One region of the Paraglaciecola psychrophila 170 genome, then DNA from elsewhere that is predicted to be linked to it. Evidence: predicted binding sites of a transcription regulator. Region 1 holds the regulator's gene; the other holds the start of a gene.
What was found. Region 1 encodes NrdR, which represses ribonucleotide reductase genes. Its sites were predicted from a motif close to AAACACNANATNTNGTGTTT; they were not measured.

Region 1 (7,364 bases):
TAGCACCATTTACTTGATTCACAGTTAGGCTCACACCATCCAACGTGCTCGAGCCTTTTCAGCCAAATATTTTGCTAGTTGAACGGGTGCTTTAATCCAAATCTCCACATAACGGCCAACAGGTGCAATAGATAATATCTCACCTACACCGTCCACATGGCCACTCACATAATGCCCACAAACAACTGTTAGCTTGCAATGCTTTCTCAAGGTTAACCTTACTACCTGCCTGATAGCTGGCAAAACCAGTACGTTTAATGGTCTTATGTGATATGTCAGCGCTAAATCCACTTTTCGACATAGCGACTACCGTTAAACAAACTCCATTATTAGCAATACTATCACCTAAAGAGACATAACTCATATCCAACTTGTCGGTTTTAATTGACAACCTTATGTCCGTGCCAGAGGGTGTCAAGGCTTCAATAGTATCCACATCCTCTATAATTCCGGTAAACATAATCTCTCAATAAATTTGTTCAACGTTACATTAATGTTTTAATTATTAATCAGCGCAGTCATTTTAATATCACTACCCACTTGCCTAATATCGGTCCAAGTAAGCTCAATTACCTCATCCATTACTTCAATCGGTATGCTGTCAAACAGATTTTGACCAGCACCTCCTATAAGTTTGGGCGCTTGATATAAAATCAATTCATCAATCAGTTTATTTTGTAACAACGCACCGGCGAGTTTGCCTCCCGCTTCAACCCAAATGTTATTTAGTTGCATCTCACCTAACTTGGTCATCACTTTATTTAAGTCTAACTTATTGCCAATAAAAGGCGCTTGCCATTGACTCACATGCTGTTCAAATAAGTGTTCGCTTGGCTGTCCATTAACAAGTAAAACATTGCCAGCAAGATTGTTTTCAAATGATCGCAAACAATTTAAAGAGGCAGGTAACTGATTGCGTCCGTCCAACAAAACCCGCAAAGGTTGTCGCAAGTCTTTTTGTGCTAACACATCATCATTTAAATTAAGCTCAGAATAACGCACATTCAACATCGGGTTATCTGCTATTACTGTACCAGAACCCGATAAAATAGCGCAGCTACGCGCTCGATGTCTTTGTACATCTTGCCTTGCCTGTGGACCGGTAATCCACTGACTTATGCCATTTTTTAAAGCCGTTTTACCATCTAAACTAGCGGCTAACTTAACGGTGACCCAGGGTAGACCTGTTCGCATACGTTTAATAAAACCACGGTTAAGTTGTTCCGCACTTGCTTGCAATAAACCATGTTCGGTTTTTATACCTGCTTCTTGTAGCTTAATTAAACCCTTTCCAGACACCACAGGATTAGGATCAACCATAGCCGCCACGACCCTAGTTACACCGGCCTCTATTAAGGCATCAGCACAAGGTGGAGTCTTACCATAATGACTACAAGGCTCTAGAGTGACGTAAGCAGTAGCACCCTTGGAAAACTCACCAGCTTGTTGCAAAGCGTGCACTTCAGCATGAGGCGCTCCTGCTTTTTTATGCCAGCCTTCGCCTAAAATGACACCTTGCCTGTCGCTGATAACACATCCCACATTAGGATTAGGAGAAGTGGTATATTCACCGCATTTAGCTAATTGAATAGCGCGGGCCATCATTTGATGATCTATTTTAGAAAATTCAGTCACAAGTTACCAATAAATAAAAGAAAAACAGTATAGAAAAACAATTAAAAACAATCACCAGTGCAGACTTTAATCGCCTAGCCGCGCAATCTCTTCACCAAATTCGCGGATATCTTCAAACGAACGATATACGGACGCAAAACGCACATAAGCAATCTTATCTAGTTCTTTCAATGCATCCATAATCAAATTGCCCAGAAATTCACTACTGACTTCGCGCTCACCAGTAGCACGTAACGAAGATTTCAGACGACTGATACACTGCTCGACTTGTTCTGTACTAACAGGGCGCTTTTCTAGGGCACGCTGCAAGCCGGCCCGCAATTTATCTTCGTTAAAAGGTTCACGAGAACCGTCGCGTTTGACTATCCGAGGCATCACTAATTCTGCCACTTCAAAAGTCGTAAAACGTTCTTTACATACCGTACACTCTCTTCTACGTCTCACTTGGCTGCCATCAGCTACCAGACGGGAATCGATGACTTTAGTTTCTTGTACAGAACAAAATGGGCAAAACATAAATGACTCCAAATTTGAGTAGTGAATTTGCTTAAATTAACAAAATTCCACTGCTAGTCATACTATAAGCAATAAAAAGCAATAAAAAAGCCGACTTTCGCCGGCTTCCGTGTGTCAATATAGATATTACTTAGGCGTAAACAGGGAATTGCTCACACAACGCAACCACTTCACCTTTGACACGTTTAATGACAGATTCATCATTAATATTATCCAATACATCACAAATCCAGTTTGCCACCTGTTTTGCTTGTTCTTCTTTAAAACCACGACGAGTAATGGCGGGTGAACCAAGACGTAATCCACTGGTGACGAAAGGTGAACGAGGATCGTTTGGCACTGAGTTTTTATTAACAGTGATGTTGGCGTTGCCAAGGGCAGCATCCGCATCTTTACCTGAGTACTCTTTACCAATTAAATCCAATAAGAATAAATGGTTTTCTGTACCACCAGAAACCACCTTGTGCCCACGCTCTTGTATCACCGCAGCCATAGCTTTGGCATTAAGTACCACTTGCTGTTGATAAACTTTAAACTCAGGCTCTAAGGCTTCTTTAAAAGCCACCGCTTTTGCAGCAATCACATGGCACAAAGGACCGCCTTGGTTGCCAGGAAATACAGAACTATTCAGTTTTTTATAAATTGCTTCGTCACCACAAGCCGATAAAATCAAACCGCCGCGAGGCCCTGCTAGAGTTTTATGGGTAGTCGTGGTCACAACATGGGCATGAGGAAGCGGACTAGGATAGACACCAGCAGCAACCAAGCCTGCAACGTGAGCCATATCTACTAACAAATACGCATCGACTTTATCCGCTATTTCGCGAAATTTCTGCCAATCAACAATGCCTGAATAGGCTGAGAAACCTGCAATTATCATTTTAGGTTTATGCTCAATGGCTAAGGCTTCAACTTGTGCCATATCGATTTCGCCGGTTTCAGGATGTAATCCGTATTGAACAGCGTTATATGTTTTACCCGAGAAATTCACATGTGAACCGTGAGTTAAATGACCACCGTGGGCTAAACTCATACCTAATACTGTATCGCCTGCATTGATTAAAGCCATAAACACAGCAGTGTTGGCTTGTGAACCAGCATGTGGTTGCACGTTGGCGTAATCACAACCAAATAATTGTTTAGCCCGTTCTATGGCTAAATCTTCAGCAATATCTACATATTCACAACCGCCGTAATAACGCTTGTGTGGGTAGCCTTCCGCGTATTTATTGGTTAACTGAGAACCTTGAGCTTCTAATACACGTGGGCTGCAATAGTTTTCAGAAGCGATCAGCTCGATGTGTTGCTCCTGACGTTGGTTTTCATTTTGAATTGCTTGAAACAATTCTGGGTCAAAATCAGCAATATTCATGTCACGTGTTAGCATCACTTTTCCTCAAGATTAGCGGTAATTAAAATTAGGATAAACACCCCCTAAATAAGCAGCGCATAGTTTAGTTATTTTAAATAATTTGTATAGTGGCATTGTGGTATGAGAAACAACCAAAAGTTGTAACGCTTTATGCACAAGGATTTCTCATTTGCTATAGTGCTTCTATCGTTCCCGGAAAGTTCACACCAATTTGCTTGCGGATATTATCCATTACATTTAGCACCCCGATGCTGTCGCGATGTGACATCACATCACTGCACTGCATATTTTGTTCGATGCACTTCATGCTTTCTTCTATTTGATATTCAAAGCCGTTAATCGGATGAGGTATATCAATACTTTGTATTAATCTGTCATCACGGTAAATAGCAGCGCTATCAGTATCCCAAAAACATGCGGGTAAATTGACGTACCCTTCGGTGCCCACTATTCTCATGGTATTGCTTGTTTGAGATAACATGGAACATGTAAATTGCGCATAACGACCCGAAGCATAATACATGTTGGCAAATACGTGACCGTCAACATTTAGATCAGTTAATTGCCCCATAGCCTGCACTTTATCTGGATGTTCCTGAAGAAGAAACTGACTGACAGTAATACTATAAATGCCTAAATCAAGCAGAGAGCCACCAGCAAGTTCCGCTTTAAGTAAGCGACTGTTTTCTTGCTTTTGAAATGCAAAACCAATCTCTGACTGAATATATTGAATATCACCGATTATACCTTCATTTAACAACTGCCTAAGTTGTGATAAACAAGGCATGAATCGGCTCCATAAAGCCTCTTGTAGCAGTAAGTTTTTGCTTTGCGCTAAGTCAGCTAATAATTGCATTTGCTTGGCGTTCACTGTGCAAGGTTTCTCTACCAGAACATGCTTACCCGCTTCTAAACACATTTTGGCTTGTTGGTAGTGAAAGTTATGTGGAGTAGCAATGTAAATAATATCGATCTCAGGGTCAGCTAACATTTGCACGTAATCTGCGTATATCTTTTCAATTTGATAAGTATTAGCAAAATTGATTGCTCGCTCTTCTGAACGACTGGCGACAGCCAAAATTTTACCTTTTTTTGACGACGCGATTGCTTTTGCAAATGTATTTGCAATATTTCCAGGACCAATAACGCCCCAATTAAAGCTTTGCATGTTTTACCTTGTTAACAACTTTATAGAATAAAATACTACGATAACTGATGATAAATCACATCCATTATTCATAAAAAGCCACACTAAAAAATCACAATACCTTTTACCCTGCCCTTGCACTGAATTACACTACCCACAAATTAACTCTATAAAGACAGTTATGGCTCAATACGTTTACAGCATGCTTCGGGTCGGTAAAGTGGTTCCACCCGGCAAACATATCTTAAAAAACATTTCTCTCAGCTTCTTCCCTGGAGCCAAAATTGGCGTATTGGGTTTAAATGGCTCAGGTAAATCAACGTTACTAAAAATTATGGCTGGTATAGATACTGATATTGAAGGTGAGGCTATTCCTCAAACCGGACTAAAAATTGGCTATCTGCCCCAAGAACCTCAATTGGACGAAACTAAAGATGTTCGCGGCAACATTGAAGAAGCAGTGGCAGATGTAGCACATGCCCTAAAACGTATCGATGAAGTCTATGCTGCGTATGCGGAAGAAAACGCTGATTTTGATGCTCTAGCCAAAGAGCAAGGTGAGCTCGAAGCCATCATCCAAAGTAAAGATGGGCATAATCTCGAAAATGCTTTAGAGCGCGCAGCCGATGCCTTACGCCTGCCTCCGTGGGATGCAGACGTTAGCAAATTATCAGGAGGTGAGCGCCGCCGTGTTGCTTTGTGTAAGTTGTTACTCGAAAAACCAGAAATGTTACTACTCGATGAACCTACCAACCACTTGGATGCGGAGTCAGTAGCATGGTTAGAACGTTTCTTACATGATTATGAAGGCACAGTAGTGGCGATCACCCACGATAGATACTTCCTTGATAATGTAGCGGGCTGGATACTCGAGCTTGACCGTGGACAAGGTATTCCTTGGGAAGGTAACTATTCATCTTGGTTAGAACAAAAAGATGCACGTTTGCAACAAGAAGAGAAAACCGAGAGCGCTAGGCAAAAATCCATCAAAACGGAACTTGAATGGGTACGTTCAAATGCCAAAGGTCGCCAATCTAAAAGCAAAGCGCGTATGGCTAGGTTTGAAGAGCTTAATACTGGTGATTACCAAAAACGCAATGAAACCAATGAGTTATTTATTCCACCCGGTGAGCGTTTGGGTGAAAAAGTCATTGAAGTCACGGGTTTAAGAAAATCCTATGGTGACAGGTTGTTAATAGACGATCTTACATTCAAAATGCCCAAAGGAGCCATTGTTGGCATAGTCGGCCCTAACGGTGCGGGTAAATCCACTTTATTCAAAATGCTCAGCGGCGACGAACAACCCGATGCCGGTAAAATTGATGTCGGTGAATCAGTACAGTTAGCCAGCGTCGATCAATTCCGCGATCAAACGAACGGGGGCAATACGGTGTATAAAGAAATCTCTGATGATTCAGAAATTATCCGCATTGGAAACTTTGAACTGAACAGCCGCGCTTACTGCGGACGATTTAATTTTAAAGGTTCAGATCAACAAAAGTTTATGAAAGACTTGTCTGGTGGTGAACGCAACAGAGTGCACTTGGCTAAATTATTAAAAGCCGGCGGCAATGTATTATTGCTAGATGAGCCCACCAATGATCTGGATGTTGAAACCTTACGAGCTCTAGAAAATGCCATTTTAGAGTTTCCAGGTTGTGCCATGGTTATTTCTCATGACAGGTGGTTTTTGGACAGAATAGCCACACACATAATGGACTATCGTGACGAAGGCAAAATTAACTTTTATGAAGGCAACTACACCGAATATGCAGCGTGGTTAAAAGCGACTTATGGAACAGATGTGGTTGAACCTCATAGGCTCAAGTATAAAAAAATTAGTAAGTAACTAGTACCACATAAATAAGGCGCATTTTGCGCCTTATTTATGTCTATAAACTATCGTTGCGAAACAAAATATGACTGAGGGGGATCACTACAAGCAGTTTTGAATTTATGTGCCCTTGAATTTGATGCCCAATCGTTAACTGCTGACGATTAACCGAACATGTATCTCAAAAAAACTCGTTTTCCAGCCTGTAGATGTGAATAAACACATCTTATTACTACGTGGCAAAGTTAATGCGCTTTAGTGAATTTTATTCTACAGAGTAAATTGACTCTTTAATCGCACATTAAACCTCTGTAGGCAGATTCAAGATACTTAATATTATTTGAAATTAGTTGAAAAGTAGAAAACTTTCAATTAATACAAAACTTTACTAGTCAGTTTATTTACGATGTGTAGCAAAAACATACAGAAATGCCATTTATAAATGTATATTCCAGATCAAGGTACAAAATTAATTAAAACCGTGCAGAAACGGTTTATAAGTAATATTATCATATTAGATAAGTCTATCTAAATTTTAAATACTGTAAATAAGGAATGCTTCAATATGACCGTATTAAAAATCACTAATTCGTTATTTACACTTTTGGCTTACCTTTTTTCTGCACTACTACTTTTTGGATGTGGTGGTGGTGGTGGTGATGGTGGTGGTGCTCCTGTTACTTCAACCATTTCTATAAGCTCCTTAGACATCACTACAGTTGGGAAGTCTCTGAAGGTATCTGAAACATTTCAGCTAACTGTTACGGGAGCATTTTCTGATGGGTCTACACAAAATTTAACGTCACAAGTGACTTGGTCTGTTGACGATTCAGCAGTATTTGAAGTATCAAATGCCGGTT
Region 2 (7,364 bases), 1.3 Mb from region 1:
ACGCTCAGATACTTTGATAGATACAACACCTTGAGTCGCACGACTCTTAGCAGGATAATCTGAAACTGGTGTACGTTTACCGAAACCATTTTCAGTGGCAGTCAAGATAGCACCATCACCTTTAGGTACAATTAACGAAATCACTTTTTGACCATCTTTCAAACGAATTCCACGTACACCTGTCGCGGTTCTTCCCATAGGACGTAATGCCAATAATTCTTCACCCGTTTCTGGATCAAGTTTGACATTGCCAGTATCAGCTTCACGTTGTTTTTCATTAAAACGTACTACTTTTCCAGCATCTGAGAACAACATAATATCGTCATCCCCGTGAGTAATATCGACACCTATTAGTTCATCACCGTCATTCAAGTTAACCGCAATAATGCCGTTTGATCTTGGACGAGAATAAGAGGTTAGTGCGGTTTTCTTCACTGTACCGTTAGCCGTAGCCATTAAGACAAACTTACCTTCTTCAAATTCTTGAATAGGTAATATCGCGGTAATACGCTCATTTTCTTCTAGTGGAAGAATATTGACGATTGGACGGCCACGAGCGTTTCTGCTTGCAAGAGGTAATTGATAAACCTTTAACCAGTACAAACGTCCACGTGTCGAGAAGCACAATATATGATCATGGGTGTTGGCAACGAGTAATTTTTCAATGAAATCTTCATTTTTCATCTTAGTCGCTGATTTACCACGACCGCCACGGCGTTGTGATTCATAATCGTTTAATTTTTGATATTTGACATATCCTTCATGAGATAATGTCACTACGACTTCTTCTCTCTCAATCAAATCTTCAATATCAATATCGTGGGAAGCTGCGGTAATGACAGTACGGCGCTCATCACCGTATTCATCACGTATCGCTTCAAGCTCTTCACGAATGATTTCCATTAAACGTTCAGGACTGTTTAATATGTGTAATAACTCAGCAATAAAATCAAGTAACTCTTTGTATTCAGACAATATTTTGTCGTGTTCCAAACCTGTTAACTTGTTCAAACGCAAATCTAGAATGGCTTGTGCTTGTTGTTCAGTTAAATAATATAATCCATCACGAATGCCATACTCAGGCTCTAACCAATCAGGCCTTGCAGCATCGTTGCCTGAACGTTCAAGCATTTCAGCAACATCTCCCAAAGACCAACCTTGTGCGGCCAAGGAGACTTTGGCTTCAGCTGGACTCTTAGACGCTTTAATCATCGCAATGATGGGGTCAATATTAACCAGTGCAATTGCCAAACCTTCAAGGATATGAGCACGCTCACGAGCCTTTTTCAGTTCAAAAACTGTACGTCGTGTGACCACCTCGCGACGATGTAATATAAACGCTTTAAGGATATCCATAAGATTGAATATTTTAGGCTGAGTCTTATCTAGTGCCACCATATTAATACCAAACACTGTTTGCATTTGGGTTTGAGAGTAAAGGTGATTTAACAGTACTTCTGCAGATTCATTACGTTTTACTTCAACAACAATACGCATTCCGTCTTTATCAGACTCATCACGCAGGGCAGAAATGCCTTCTATTTTTTGTCTTTAACCAAATCAGCAATTTTTTCAATCAAACGTGCTTTGTTCACCTGATAAGGAATTTCGTGAACAATGATTGTTTCTTTGCCGTTGTCTTCAGTTTCAATTTCAGCACGGGCACGCATATAAATTTTGCCGCGACCAGTACGATAGGCTTCTTCAATACCCTTTCTACCACTTATAAATGCGGCAGTGGGAAAATCAGGCCCTGGAATGTGTTCAATTAATTCTTCGATAGTGATGTCAGGGTTATCAACCATGGCGATACAACCATTAACCACTTCTGTTAAGTTGTGTGGTGGTATATTAGTCGCCATACCTACTGCAATGCCTGAAGAACCATTGATCAATAAATTAGGAACTCTGGTTGGCAGAACGTTAGGAATAAATTCCGATTCATCGTAGTTAGGTACAAAATCAACGGTTTCTTTTTCTAAGTCAGCTAATAACTCGTGCGCTATTTTTGACATGCGGATTTCGGTGTAACGCATTGCCGCAGCTGAATCACCGTCGACCGAACCAAAGTTACCTTGACCATCAACCAACATATACCTAAGTGAGAAAGTCTGTGCCATACGTACGATGGCTTCATAAACGGCTGAGTCACCATGAGGGTGATATTTTCCGATTACGTCACCCACCACACGGGCAGACTTCTTGTAAGGTTTGTTATAATCATTTTTTAATTCGTTCATGGCGAATAAAATCCGGCGGTGAACCGGCTTTAAGCCATCTCGTACATCAGGCAGCGCCCTGCCAACAATAACGCTCATCGCATAGTCGAGATAAGAGTTTTTAAGTTCTTCTTCTATATTAATTGGAAGAATTTCATGGGCGTGTTCAGTCATATACAGCCTTGTCCCTAGTCGTTATTATTAGAATACTAATCAAGTGAAATTCGTTTGGTCAATTTTAAGCTAGGACTTAAAATCAGGTTTACGTTTTCACCCAAGTTTATCTTTATTTTCAACCGCTCGATTCTATCACCTACGAATTAAAATGAATAGCCAGAAGTCGCAGCTATAGCTATCAATGAACAAGAGAATTAATGTATCTACGATTTTATTTGCGCAAATAGTAGATTAAGATGGCCTCAGTTTAGGTAAAAATGATAATCAGGTTAAGTGTGCAATATGCAAAATACACAAAACGTAGACCATAACGAAATACAAAAATTCTCTGAGTTAGCCTCAAGGTGGTGGGATATTGCTGGTGAGTTCAAACCTCTGCATCAAATCAATCCTTTAAGAACAGATTATATCCAACAACATTGTGGCGGTTTATCGGATAAAAATGTGTTAGATGTAGGGTGTGGTGGTGGCATTCTGGCTGAGAGCATGGCCCGTAATGGTGCCCATGTAACAGGCATCGACATGGGTGAAGCTCCTTTAGAGATAGCACGCTTGCACGGACTAGAATCAGGGTTAACAGTAGATTACCAACAGACTACAGCGGAAGAATTTGCCGATAAACACCCAGCTCAGTTTGATGTAGTCACTTGCATGGAGATGTTAGAACACGTACCAGACCCTAGCTCTGTAGTCACGGCATGTTATCGTTTAGTCAAGCCAGGTGGGCATGTGTTTTTTTCAACCTTGAACAGAAATATTAAGTCTTACTTGATGGCCATTGTAGGCGCAGAATATGTATTGGGTTTAGTGCCTAAAGGCACCCACCAACATGACAAATTCATTAAACCTTCAGAGTTAATATCTTGGATAGATGACACTCAATTGATAGTTCAAAGGATGATAGGTTTACACATGAATCCAATTAACCAAGAATATTATTTGTCAAATCAAAATGTTGACGTCAACTATATTATCCATTGCCAAAATAGTGATACTTAAATGTTTAAAAAACCCAATGCAATATTATTTGATCTTGATGGCACACTACTCGATACCGCCAGAGACCTAGGAAACGCACTAAATCAAATACTCAAAAAGTTAGAACGTCCAACTATAGATTATGAAGTTTATCGTAACATTGCCTCTGATGGCGCCAAAGGTATGCTCGAATTAGGTTTGGGGGGAGATCTAAAAAATTATGATTTTGCTGTGTTACGACAACAATTTTTAGATTTTTACGAAACCAATATTTGTGTAGACACTGATTACTTTTTAGGTATTGAAAGCTTATTGTTGACACTGAATCAAAAAAACATTCCATGGGGCATAGTCACCAACAAACCAGAGTTTTTAACATTACAGTTGGTTACTGCATTTCCTCTATTACAAAACTGTGGAGTGATTATTAGTGGTGATACATTAAGTGAAAGAAAACCCCACCCCTTGCCGTTATTACATGCTGAAGAAAAGCTGGCTCTCGATTCACCTAATACCTGGTATATAGGTGATGCAGAACGAGATATTCAAGCGGCAAATGCGGCCAATATGCACAGTGTGATTGCCCAATATGGTTATATTTCAGATATAAAACAAACTAGCAGTTGGAATGCGGATCTTAGCATCCGTACCCCTAGCGAATTATTAGATTATTTTTAAATTAATAAAACCACTCAATTTTATAGACAAACACGACATCTAGTGTCCATTGGTTGTTTTTACCCCTATATATCGATAAATACTAATCCTAGTTTTTTTACATTAAAAAATTTCAATAAAAAATAAATCGTTATTTTGTTCTTGCTTTTTGATTAACCGAAACTCAAAAGGCGTTTTTAGGTGAGTCCCTACTAACCTTTTTTATACTGCACCATAGTCGCACACAAAACCACCACATATTGGGTTGCATTGCATCAAAAACCTCACTATCTTGTGTTCTGTTAATTATGAAGACGTAACTGGGCATACAAATTATGGTCAACGAAAGGTTTTAAGAGCAGCAAAAAGTTGTCAAACATAAACCATCAAATTAACAAACATTAGAGGGCATAGAGGTAAGTCACTCTAACGACGCATTTTCGCGCTAAATAAAAGTCATCTATACGACTTAAGATAATAAAGTAACGGCTGAAAACATGAATAACAATTTATACGTCACCAAACGTACTGGCAAACGCGAGATTATCGATTTGGAGAAAATCCATAAGGTAATTGAATGGGCAGCTAAAGGATTAAATAACGTTTCCGTTTCGCAGGTAGAGATAAAAGCACACATTCAGTTCTACGATGGTATTAAAACTGCCGATATCCACGAGACGCTTATTCGTTCTGCTGCAGATCTTATCTCCACAGATTGCCCAGATTATCAATATTTAGCCGCGCGATTGGCCATATTTCATTTACGTAAGAAAGCCTATGGCCGTTTTGAGCCACCTGTTTTAAAAGATCATGTCAAAAGCATGGTTGATAAAGGCAAGTACGACCAGCATTTGTTGAAAGATTATACTGATGCTGAATTCGATGAAATGGATGAATATCTTGATCATTGGCGTGATATGAATTTCAGCTACGCAGCGGTTAAACAACTCGAAGGTAAATACCTCGTTCAAAACCGCGTGTCTGGCGAAATTTATGAAAGTGCGCAGTTTTTATATATATTAGTAGCGGCTTGTTTGTTTGCTAACTATGAAAAAGACACACGTATGGATTACATTAAGCGTTTTTATGATGCTACGTCCAAGTTTAAAATTTCGTTACCGACGCCCATCATGGCAGGTGTTAGAACCCCTACCCGTCAATTTAGTTCTTGTGTACTTATTGAAACCGGTGACAGTCTAGACTCCATTAATGCCACAGCCAGCGCCATAGTAAAATATGTCAGCCAACGTGCGGGCATTGGAGTTAATGCAGGACGTATTCGTGCATTAGGTAGTCCTATTCGTGGCGGCGAAGCATTCCATACTGGTTGTATACCATTTTACAAGCATTTCCAAACGGCCGTAAAAAGTTGCTCACAAGGCGGTGTCCGTGGTGGTGCAGCAACCTTGTTTTACCCCTTGTGGCATCTAGAAGTCGAATCACTCTTGGTTTTGAAAAATAACCGTGGTGTTGAAGAAAATCGGGTTCGACACCTCGACTATGGGGTGCAATTTAATAAGTTAATGTATACCCGTTTGATCAAGGATCAGCACATTACATTGTTTAGTCCTTCAGACACACCAGGACTCTATGACGCATTTTTCGCTGACCAAGATGAGTTCGAACGTTTATATGTGCAGTATGAAAAAGATGAAAGCATCCGTAAAAAACATATTAAAGCCATCGAATTGTTTAGCTTATTTATGCAAGAGCGGGCTAGCACTGGTCGCATTTATTTACAAAATGTCGATCACTGTAATACACACAGTCCGTTTAACCCCAAATTGGCGCCAGTTCGTCAGAGCAACTTGTGTTTAGAAATAGCCTTACCGACTAAACCATTGCAACATGTGAATGATGAGAACGGCGAAATTGCCTTGTGTACCTTGTCAGCGTTTAACCTAGGTGCGATTAAAAGTGTTGACGAATTTGCTGAGTTGTCTGATTTAGCCGTTCGTGCACTGGATAATTTACTTGATTACCAAGACTATCCTGTTCCGGCAGCGTTGAACGCAACTATGGGTCGTCGCACACTGGGTATAGGTGTCATTAACTTTGCTTATTATCTCGCTAAAAATGGTGTGAAATATTCGGACGGTAGCGCCAATGGCTTAGTGCATAGAACATTCGAGGCCATGCAATATCACTTAATGCAAGCGTCTTGTAATTTAGCCAAAGAAAAAGGTGCTTGTCCTAAATTCGATGAAACCACTTATTTCCAAGGTTTAATGCCAATCGATACCTACAAAAAAGATCTGGACAAAATTTGTGATGAGCCGCTGCACTGTGACTGGGATTCGCTTAGAGCTAAAATCAAACAATACGGTTTACGTAACAGTACACTTTCGGCTTTAATGCCCTCAGAAACATCGTCGCAAATATCAAATGCAACAAATGGAATTGAACCACCTCGCGGTCATATTAGTATAAAGTCCAGTAAAGACGGTGTGTTAAAACAAGTTGTACCTGAATACGAAAGACTCAAAGATAAATACGAGTTGTTATGGGACTTACCATCAAACGATGGATATCTGCAGCTCGCTGGAATTATGCAGAAATTTGTCGATCAAACCATTTCTGCTAACACGAGTTATGATCCAAATAAGTATGAAGGCGGTAAAGTCCCTATGAAGTTACTACTCAAAGACTTATTAACCACTTACAAACTTGGTATTAAAACCCTGTATTACCATAATACTCGCGATGGAGCAGACGACCCTACTCAACAAGAACTGTCTAGCCAAAAATTTGTGCCAAAAGAAGTGATAGAAGAAGATGATGACGATTGCGCAGGCGGCGCATGTAAAATATAAATTTCAGTAAGCTGCTTAGGCAGCTTACTGAGCGGCTTGAATTTTTAATGGCAACTATAATTAATGAAATATACAACTTTTAATCAAGTAAATAACAACCCACTGACAGAACCGATGTTTTTTGGTAACCCCGTCAATGTGGCGCGCTATGACCAACAAAAACATCCAATTTTTGAAAAGTTGATTGAAAAACAAATTAGCTTCTTTTGGCGTCCTGAAGAAGTTGATGTAAGTAAAGACAGAGTCGATTTTCAAAAGTTAAGTGACTCAGAAAAACATATCTTTATTTCTAACCTAAAATATCAAACGTTACTTGACTCAATTCAGGGTAGAAGTCCTAACATCGCTTTTTTGCCGATTATTTCTATTCCAGAATTAGAAACTTGGGTAGAAACATGGTCATTTTTCGAGACTATTCACTCGCGCTCATATACCCATATATTACGAAATCTATTTGGTGATCCCAGTAGCATTTTTGAAGATATTGTTGAAAATGAAGAAATCAAAAAACGCGCGGCAG

Region 2: a site for NrdR is predicted at 4,280-4,299, ahead of nrdA (class 1a ribonucleoside-diphosphate reductase subunit alpha). Genes of this name have one in related genera too.

What each region holds. Positions count from the first base shown of each region.
Region 1 is NC_020514.1:3,724,775-3,732,138, forward strand. Features, by position in the region: partial or broken gene C427_RS16350 (riboflavin synthase) at 1-460, opposite strand, end outside; gene ribD (bifunctional diaminohydroxyphosphoribosylaminopyrimidine deaminase/5-amino-6-(5-phosphoribosylamino)uracil reductase RibD) at 499-1,635, opposite strand; gene nrdR (transcriptional regulator NrdR) at 1,702-2,151, opposite strand; gene glyA (serine hydroxymethyltransferase) at 2,282-3,538, opposite strand; gene C427_RS16370 (Gfo/Idh/MocA family protein) at 3,696-4,691, opposite strand; gene ettA (energy-dependent translational throttle protein EttA) at 4,852-6,519, shown strand; gene C427_RS16380 (Ig-like domain-containing protein) at 7,070-7,364, shown strand, end outside.
Region 2 is NC_020514.1:2,377,608-2,384,971, reverse strand. Features, by position in the region: partial or broken gene gyrA (DNA topoisomerase (ATP-hydrolyzing) subunit A) at 1-2,393, opposite strand, end outside; gene ubiG (bifunctional 2-polyprenyl-6-hydroxyphenol methylase/3-demethylubiquinol 3-O-methyltransferase UbiG) at 2,679-3,395, shown strand; gene C427_RS10420 (HAD family hydrolase) at 3,396-4,052, shown strand; gene nrdA (class 1a ribonucleoside-diphosphate reductase subunit alpha) at 4,529-6,844, shown strand; gene nrdB (class Ia ribonucleoside-diphosphate reductase subunit beta) at 6,908-7,364, shown strand, end outside.